DNA from 4 places in the Streptomyces sp. NPDC097640 genome. Region 1 is predicted to be linked to each of the others. Evidence: riboswitches for the same ligand, from Rfam matches in the RefSeq annotation. Region 1 holds a riboswitch; each other region holds the start of a gene.

Region 1 (2,191 bases):
GAAGGACTTGGGCGGATACCGCTTCGGGTCCAGGTCGAGATCCCGGCACACCAGCGCCATCAGCCGCTTGGAGTCCGCCGCGTCGTAGATCGAGAAGGAGGAGGTGAAGCCCAGCTTCTTGGACTCCCGGCGCAGGATGCGCACACAGGCGCTGTGGAAGGTCGACACCCACATGGCCTTCGCGCGCGGGCCGACCAGCTCCTCGACCCGCTCCTTCATCTCGCCCGCGGCCTTGTTGGTGAAGGTGATGGCGAGGATCTGGCCGGGGTGGACCCCGCGCGCGCCGAGCAGATACGCGATGCGGTGGGTGAGCACCCTGGTCTTGCCCGACCCGGCGCCCGCGACGATCAGCAGCGGCGAGCCGGTGTGCACCACGGCGGCCCGCTGCTGCTCGTTCATCCCCTCGAGCAGCGCGGATGTGTCCACCGCGGGCCGCGCCGCGCCGTCGCGGTAGTACGCCTCCCTGGGGACGGGCGCGTCGAACTTCCCGTCGAAGAGGTCGTGTGGAACGCCCTCAGCGGCGGGGTGGCCGTCGTCCTCGGGCGGCGGAGGCTCCTCGTCCGAGGGCCCGAGGTCCGCCAGGAAGCTGTCGTCAAAGAGGCTGCTCATCGCTCACCGAGTCTAGGCCGCCGCACTGACAGCGTACGTGCGGATATCACGAAACGGTTTCGGGACAATTCGAACACCAGGCTTCACATGAGCCCCACAAGCCCACTACCGTCCTCGATCAGGCGGTCCGGAACCCGTCGGCGACCGCGTCGACACGGGCTGTCTCCGCCGAGTCCGGTCCCGCCGCGAGGCAGCCGGAGCCGGGGACCCAGAGATACCACTGGGGTGAATCGGACCATGTGGCGACGCCGGCCGTCGCCCACCCGGCCCGTAGGGCAGCCTTCCGACGCCCGAACCCGACAGCTAACCCGGTAGGCGGTCCACGGAAGGAGTCGCCTCCCTTGGCGTCGCACCGCAAGCCGCGGACCCGAATACTGGACTCGGCCACCGGCCGCCGCACCGCCGTCGGTGTCACGACGGCCGCCCTCGCATCTGTCACCCTCCTCTCCCAGACGGCGAGCGCCGAGCCCGGCAAGCCGAAGCCGTCGGTCGAAGAGGTCAAGAAGAAGGTCGACACCCTCTACCACCAGGCGGAGTCCGCCACCCAGAGCTACAACGCGGCCAAGGAGCGCACCGGCCAGCAGCGCGCCAAGGTCGACCAGCTCCTGGACAGCGTCGCCAAGCGCACCGAGAAGCTGAACGAGGCGCGGCGCACCCTGGGCAGCCTCGCGGCCGCGCAGTACCGCAACGGCGGCATGGCCTCCAGCGCCGCGACGCTGCTGTTCGCCTCGGACCCGAAGGGCATCTTCGACCAGTCCCATCTGATGGACCGGCTGTCCAGCGGGCAGAAGAAGGCCGTCGACGACTTTCTGACGCAACAGGCCACGGCCTCCAAGGAGCGCACCAAGGCCAGTGAGAGCCTGGCCACGCTGACCCGCTCGCAACAGGAGCTGAAGACCCAGAAGCAGACCGTCCAGGGCAAGCTCACCCAGGCGCACCAGTTGCTCTCGAAGCTGACCGCGGAGGAGAAGGCGCGGCTGGCGGCGATCGAGAAGAAGAAGGAAGAGGAGGCCCAGCGCAAGGCCGCGGAGCTGGCGCGGCAGCAGCGGGAGGCCGCGGCGAAGCGACAGCAGGAGCAGCAGGCGCAGCAGAAACAGCAGGAACAGGCGAGCGGCTCCAGCTCCTCGGGGTCCACCGACTCGTCCGGGTCTTCGGGTTCGTCGGGTTCCTCGGGCTCTTCGGGTTCCTCCAGTTCGCAGACCACCAAGGCCGACAAGGCCATCGCCTTCGCGCGTGCCCAGGTCGGCAAGCCGTACGTCTGGGGCGCGACCGGCCCCAACTCCTACGACTGCTCGGGGCTCACCCAGGCCGCCTGGAAGGCCGCCGGGGTCTCACTGCCGCGCACCACCTGGGACCAGGTGAAGGTCGGCACGCGGGTGTCGACCGCCGACCTCCAGCCGGGCGATCTCGTCTTCTTCTATGACGACATCAGCCATGTCGGCCTCTATATAGGCGACGGAATGATGATTCATGCCCCGAAGCCTGGTGATGTGGTGAAGAAGGCGCCGATCACCGAGATGCCGATCTACGGCAGCGTCCGGCCGGCGTAGCGGCTTCCCGGGTCCCGGAGGGCGGTCGGCCC
Region 2 (2,191 bases), on a different contig from region 1:
GCCTCGGACGCGGCGTGCGCCACGGCGAGCGAGACGCCGAGGATGGCGTTGGCGCCGAGCGAGGACTTGTCCGGGGTGGCGTCCAGGTCGAACATCGCCTGGTCGATCAGGCGCTGCTCGGTGGCGTCGTAGCCGACGAGCTCCGGACCGATCTGCTCGATGACGGCGAGGACGGCCTTCTCGACACCCTTGCCGCCGTAACGGTTCTTGTCGCCGTCGCGGAGTTCGAGTGCCTCGAAGGCACCGGTGGAAGCACCGGAGGGCACGGCGGCACGGCCGGTGCTGCCGTCGTCGAGGCCGACCTCGACCTCGACCGTGGGGTTGCCTCGCGAGTCGAGGATCTCGCGAGCTACGACGACGTCGATGGACGGCACGAGGTTCTCCTTCGTATGGGTCTGTCGTTCTCCGGCATGAGCCTAACGGGCCCGGGGGCCGGGCCCGACGAAGCCCCGGCGGGGCGCGCCTCAGGTGGGGGGCGGCGCGCCCGGCCGGGGCGGTCCTCGGGGATGTCGAGGTCGCGGTCGCCGGGCTGGGGGGAACGGTCCCGGCGGGGGGTCAGCCGAGGTGGAGCTGCTGGCCCGGGTAGATGAGGTTGGCGTCCTCGACGATGTCCTTGTTCAGCTCGAAGAGCTTCTTCCAGCCGCCCTTGACGTGGTGCGCCTCGGCGATCTTGGAGAGGGTGTCGCCGGACTTGACCTTGTACTCGCCGTCGCCCTTCTTGAACGTGTGGCGGGCCTCACCGCGCGCGGCGTGCTGACCCTCGCCGCGGGGCTGCGCCTTCGGCTGGGCGGGCTTCGCGGGCTGGGCCGGCTTCGCGGGCTGGGCCGGCTTCGCGGGCTGAGCCGGCTGGGCCGGCTTCGAGGACTGCGTGGTGGAGCTGGAGGGGGTCGGGGTGCCGCTGGTGGTCAGCCCCGTGCCGCAGACCGGCCAGGCGCCCTTGCCCTGTCCGGCCAGGACCTTCTCGGCTATCTGGATCTGCTGGTCCTTGGTGGCCAGGTCGGCGCGGGAGGCGAAGGACGTACCGCCGAACGCGGCCCAGGTGGAGTTGGTGAACTGGAGGCCGCCGTAGAAGCCGTTGCCCGTGTTGATCGACCAGTTGCCGCCGGACTCGCACTGCGCGACCTTGTCCCACTGGGCGGTGGTCGCGGCCGAGGCGGAGGTGGCCCCCAGGATGGGTGCGGCGATGGCCGCACCGGCGACGCCGGCGAGCGCGGCGATGCGGGTGACCTTCGAGGGACGGCGGTGCTTACCCTTGTCGTTACGCATGTTCGTTCCTCACCGACGCCTACGAGGTGAGCTGTCGGGTTCGGACGTGAGTTGCCCGGCCGGACGCGGCTGACCGCGTCCGTCTTCACCCCTAGCCGACCGAGCCCGTCTCCGGGCCGCCGCGGCACCTACCTTGGGTCCCCCGCTCCTGCCTTCGGCGCTGACGCGTCTGGTTCCCCCCGACCGCCGGCAGGACTCGGCGTGACGATCGACGGTGCCCGCGGTAGCGAGCGGGAAGACGTTAAACACACCTTCCGATGAGGTTCAAACCCCCATATCCCAGCGAAGGCGGCCCGATCCGCACCCAGCCGTCCCGCATCTACGCAGGTGGGGCCGGGTGCGGAAAGATCGGACAGGTGGCGCAGGCCGGGCGATGTGACGAGATGTATGTCTCACTGCCGCCAGATCGGGCATTTCACCCCGAACTGCCGCTACTTCGCGCTGAGATCGAGACGCTGACCAGGGTGGATGAGGTCGGGATTGCCCCCGATGAGGGATTTGTCGCTCTGGTACAGCCGGGCCCAGTCCCCGGTGACCCCCTGCCCGTCCGCGGTGTCTGACGAGGCGTCATCGGTGCGCACGCTGGAGTCCTCGCGACCCAGGGGCGGAAGCGTGATCTCGGCGCGGCCCTCGCCGCCGCGCGAGGCATGCCGCCCGGAGGGCCGCGCCTCGTCGCCGGCGTCCCCGGACTCGCCCCCCTGGGCGTCGGGCGCGCCGCGGTGGCGGCCGGTGGGGGCGGAGGAGTCCTCGTCGGCCTTGTCGCCCTTGGCGCCCTTGTCGGCGCCGGAGGGCGTGCCGCCCTCCTCGCGGGACGTCTCGTCGGTGGCGCGGCCGGAGTCGCCGGACTTGCCGCCGCCCTTCCCGCCGGAAGCGCCGTCGTCCGCGCCGTCGCCGGTCGCGGAGGGATCCGGCGTCCCGGCCTTGT
Region 3 (2,191 bases), on a different contig from region 1:
AGGGTGTACGAGGCGACGGGGAGGGTGTACTGGGCGGCGAGCTTCGCCAGGCGCTCGGCCTCGGCCTTCTTCTTGGCCGCCTCCTCCGCCTTCCGCTTGGCCTCGGCCTCGGCGGCCTTCTTCTTGGCCTCGGCCTCGGCCTTCCGCTTCGCCTCCGCGTCGGAGGCCTTCTTGGCAGCGGCGGCGGCCTTCTCGGCGGCCTGCTTGGCGGCGGCGTCGGCCGCGGCGTCGCGCTGCGACTCGTCGGCGGCGTTCTGCTGGTTCTCGGCCTGCTGGAGGATGCGGGCGCGCAGCGCCTCGCCGGCGTCGGTCGCGCCGTTCTGCTCGTCCTCGGAGGTCAGGCCGGCCGTGGAGAGGGGGGTGGCGGTGGTGGAGCCGTCGGAGTCGGAACCGGAGTCGGAGAACAGCGCGCCGATGCCGGGCAGGTCCTTGGCGTCGGGGAGGGCGTCCTGCACCTGGCCGGCGACGTGCGCCAGGTCCGGCATGGATATGGGGGCCTTGGGGCGGTCCTTGGCGGTCGCCATCCCGCCGGCGCCGACCGCCGCGATCACGCCGACGCCGAGGACGGCGCCGCTGCGGGCCATGGTGCCGCCGCGCTGCTTGGGGACGCGGTGCTTGCCGCGTACGGGGGCTATGGACTCCTCGGTGGGATTCCACTCCTCCCAGGTCTCGGTGTCCTGGTCGGCCCCCGCCTTGGCGGCCGGTTCGAACCAGGAGCCGTAGCGGACCGCGGTCCCGGTTCCGGTGTCGACACCGGACGGGCGGGTCGGAGCTTCTTCAAGGGCAGACCTGTTGGACGCCACGCGGGCGCACTCCTTTCCTTCCCTCTCGCCTACCGGGTTAGCTGACGGGTTCGGAGCAGGAAGGTCTCCTACGGGTCAGGTTCGACCCGATTCACCCCAAGGTTGGTGGTTCCCCGGTTCCCTTGGTGTTGCTGTTGTCGCTCTGCTGCTGGGTGCTGCCGTGCGTGCGGGATTCGGCGACGGCGCGCGGTGCCGCCTCTTGCGGCGGTTGTGACGACCGCGCTGCGTTATCGAACGTTAATAGAAGGCGTGACCTGATTCCAAGCCGTTCCCGGGAATCAGAGGAACCTTTGAGGTGAACTTAACGCCGAACATAGGACAGATGGGGGCGAGTCGGCGGCCGCCCGAGCACACCCGGAAACGCCCTCGCGCTGATCGTGCGTCAATCGTTATCCGTAATGATCATGGTCCGCTACGGAGCGTGTTAAAGCGCGGTGCCGGGTGTCACCGGGGAGCGGCGCAGCGCCAGCAGCGCCATGTCGTCCGTGGTCCCGCCGCCCGTGTGCCGCTCCACGTCCGCGACCAGCGCGTCGAGCAGCTCCACCGGTCCGGCGAAGCCGAGGCCGCGCAGCCGGACCGCCGGGTCGTAGAACACGCCCCGCGCGTCGCGCGCCTCGCTCACGCCGTCGGTGAACAGCAGCAGGGTCACCCCTTCCGCGAACGGCAGCTCCTCCACCCGGTCCGGCCACGCCCCCAGGTCGCCCATGCCCAGCGGCAGCGCCGGTACTTCGGGCTCGGGGCTGCACACCGAGCCGTCGGCGCGCAGCAGGAGAGGCGCCGGGTGGCCGCGGTTGATGAGGCGGAGGAGGGAGTCGCCGCGGGGGATCTCGGCGAGCACCGCCGTGATGAACCCCTCGGACTGCTCGATGTCGCCCCGCCGGGCCCGCTCCCGCTGCAACGCCCGCTCCAGGCGCAGCGCGAGCCCCTCCAGGGTCGCCTCCTGCTCGGCGGCCTCCCGGAAGGCGCCGATGGTGATCGCGACCACCTCGACCGCCCCCAGCCCCTTGCCCCGTACGTCGCCGATGAGCATCCGTACGCCGTGCGGGGTGTCCTGCACCGCGTAGAGGTCGCCGCCGATCGCGGCGTCGCGCTCCGCGGCCACATAGCGGGCCGCGACGTCCAGGCTGGCGAGGCGGGCGGGCGGTGCGGGCAGGACGGCGCGCTGGGCCGCCTCCGCGATGCCGCGCGCCGAGGCCAGCCGCCGGCCGCCGCGGCTGATGACGTGGTTGGTGAGGAGGGCCAGCAGGGCGACCGTCACGACGGTGGCGATCTCGGTGGCCGCCTGGGCCCAGTCCCGGACGCCGTGGAACTCGGCCAGCAGGCAGGCGGCGGTGACCGCGACCGCCGCGGTGACGGCCGTCAGCCGCGGCGAGTAGAACGGAGCGGCC
Region 4 (2,191 bases), on a different contig from region 1:
CGTAGTCGGGCCCGGTACGGATCTCGAAGTGCACATGCGGCCCGGTCACGTTGCCGGTCGCCCCGGAACGGCCGAGCTGCTGGCCACCGGACACGGACTGGCCGACGTGGACGGACAGCGCCGACATGTGCGCGTACTGGCTGTACATGCCGTCGGGGTGGCGGAGCACCACCTGGTAGCCGTACGCCCCGCCCCAGCCCGCGGCGACCACCTCGGCCGAGCCCACGGCCCGCACCTGGGTGCCGGTGGCGACGGGGAAGTCGACCCCGGTGTGGTGGCCGCTGGACCAGTTGCTGCCGGAGACGCCGTAGGCGGTGCCGATGCCGTGGCTGGCGACCGGGGTGGTGAAGGACGAGGAGGAGCGCGCCGACGAGCCGGACTTCGCGGCGCGCTCGCGCGCCTTCTGCGCCTGCTCGATCCGCTGCTTGGCCGCCTGCTCGGCCCGCTGCTGCTTGGCCCGGTCCGCCTGCTCGGCGCGCTGCTTGGCTTGATTTGGCTGTTCGGCCCGGGGCCGGCTCTCGGGCGTCTTCGCGGCCGGGGACGCGCTGCCGTCGAGGGTGAGCTTCTGGCCGGGGTAGATCAGGTCGGGGTCGCCGCCGATGACGCGGCGGTTGGCCTCGTAGAGCCGCTGCCAGCCGCCGTCCACGTCCCGGGCATCGGCTATCCGGGACAGCGTGTCGCCGCCGACCACGGTGTACGAGGCGGCGGAGCGCCCGGTGGCGGCCGCGCTCTGGTCGACGGCCGTGGTGGTGGCCTTCGGAGCGGCCTGTGGGGCGTCCTTCGGCGTGACCTTCGGTGTGGCCTTGGGGGCCGTCCTGGGAGCGGCCTGGGAGGAGCCGGAGGAGCCCGAGGTGCCTGAGGTTCCGGGAGAGACGTCAGCGGGCTGGCCGCCGCGGGTCAGGCCCGCCTTGACCGAGCAGACCGGCCAGGCGCCGGGCCCCTGGGCGTCGAGCACCTTCTCGGCGACGGCTATCTGCTGGTCCTTGGAGGCCAGGTCGGCCCGGGACGCGTAGGCCGTCCCGCCGAACGCCTCCCAGGTGGACTGGGAGAACTGGAGGCCGCCGTAGTAGCCGTTCCCGGTGTTGATGCTCCAGTTGTCGGTGGACTCGCACTCCGCCACCTTGTCCCAGGTGTCGACGGAGGCGGCGTTCGCCTGGCCGACGCCTATGAGGGGCAGCGCCACCCCGGCGCCGCCCGCGGTGAACGCGAGCGAGGCGCGGGAGACGCGTCGGGGCCGGGGCCGTCGGTGACGTCCGCGTGCAGCCATTGAGCTCATCCTCTCCTGACGCCTGCGAGGTGAGCTGTCGGGTTCGGGCGGGAGCTGCCCGGCCGCGCCGTCCCCGGTGCCCCCCGGCACCGCGGCGCGACTTCACCCCTAGCCGTACCGCCCGATGTCGTGCGGCACGGCGCCTACCTGGTTCCCCCGCTCCTGCCGTGACAGGTCGTCGTGTCACCCCTCCGCCACGGCAGGACTCGGCGCTCCGGCGGAGGAGGACCCGCCGCAACGAATGCGCCGGGTGCGGCACAGTAAACACACCGTTTTGGTCACGACAAGGTCTCGGCGGACCTGTGTCCTGAAATCGATCACGCCGCTGATGAAATGTGATCCGGGTCACGGCTTTCCGGGTGGGGTGATTGTGGCTCGGAATCCGTAATGCCGAATTGCCGTAATTATGTGATTAATGCTGGGGCCGCGCGGCGGAGTCGCATATCGACCGGAATAAGGGCGCCCATCGGGGGAAGGGGAGTGGGAAGGGGAACGGGAACGGACGGGGGCTGTCGGGGCACTCGGTGCGGCGGCCGACGAGCCGCCGGAGGCCCGACCCACAGGAGGTTGGCCATGACACAGCCACACGGCGGGGCGCCCGCGAGGCGTCGGCCGCCGGTCTTATCCATATCCGCGCTGGTCGTCGGCGCCCTGGCCGCGGTCACGGCCTGCGGCTCCGATGCGACGTCGGGGGCGCCCGCGCCGCCCGGCTCGGCCGGTAAGTCCCACTCGGCCACGGGCACGGCCCGGCCCGGCACCGCCGCGCCCAGCACGGCCCCGCCCGAGGCCGATCCGGCCTCGAAGGCGCCGAGCGCCGCCGAGCCGTCCGTCACCACCGAGGCCGGCTCCGCCGCCCCGCCCGCCGTCCGCCGCATCTGCTCCAAGGATCAGCTGAAACTGTCCACCGGCCGGGCGGATATCGGT

What was found. Region 1 has a riboswitch for cyclic di-AMP ahead of ABTY62_RS18115 (C40 family peptidase). Riboswitches for the same ligand answer to the same signal wherever they lie in the genome.
Region 2: it holds a riboswitch for cyclic di-AMP, as region 1 does, so the genes downstream of both, ABTY62_RS45700 (transglycosylase family protein) here and ABTY62_RS18115 (C40 family peptidase) in region 1, are expected to answer to the same signal.
Region 3: it holds a riboswitch for cyclic di-AMP, as region 1 does, so the genes downstream of both, ABTY62_RS46250 (M23 family metallopeptidase) here and ABTY62_RS18115 (C40 family peptidase) in region 1, are expected to answer to the same signal.
Region 4: it holds a riboswitch for cyclic di-AMP, as region 1 does, so the genes downstream of both, ABTY62_RS20455 (transglycosylase family protein) here and ABTY62_RS18115 (C40 family peptidase) in region 1, are expected to answer to the same signal.

Annotation. Positions count from the first base shown of each region.
Region 1 covers NZ_JBEOSB010000010.1:191,852-194,042, reverse strand. The annotation lists gene pcrA (DNA helicase PcrA) at 1-609, opposite strand, end outside; cyclic di-AMP (ydaO/yuaA leader) riboswitch at 766-942, shown strand; gene ABTY62_RS18115 (C40 family peptidase) at 951-2,159, shown strand.
Region 2 covers NZ_JBEOSB010000050.1:36,217-38,407, reverse strand. The annotation lists gene eno (phosphopyruvate hydratase) at 1-374, opposite strand, end outside; gene ABTY62_RS45700 (transglycosylase family protein) at 556-1,266, opposite strand; cyclic di-AMP (ydaO/yuaA leader) riboswitch at 1,268-1,436, opposite strand; gene ABTY62_RS45695 (transglycosylase family protein) at 1,698-2,191, opposite strand, start outside.
Region 3 covers NZ_JBEOSB010000053.1:34,463-36,653, forward strand. The annotation lists gene ABTY62_RS46250 (M23 family metallopeptidase) at 1-803, opposite strand, end outside; cyclic di-AMP (ydaO/yuaA leader) riboswitch at 815-941, opposite strand; gene ABTY62_RS46255 (PP2C family protein-serine/threonine phosphatase) at 1,228-2,191, opposite strand, start outside.
Region 4 covers NZ_JBEOSB010000012.1:92,492-94,682, forward strand. The annotation lists gene ABTY62_RS20455 (transglycosylase family protein) at 1-1,267, opposite strand, end outside; cyclic di-AMP (ydaO/yuaA leader) riboswitch at 1,273-1,455, opposite strand; gene ABTY62_RS20460 (DUF4232 domain-containing protein) at 1,841-2,191, shown strand, end outside.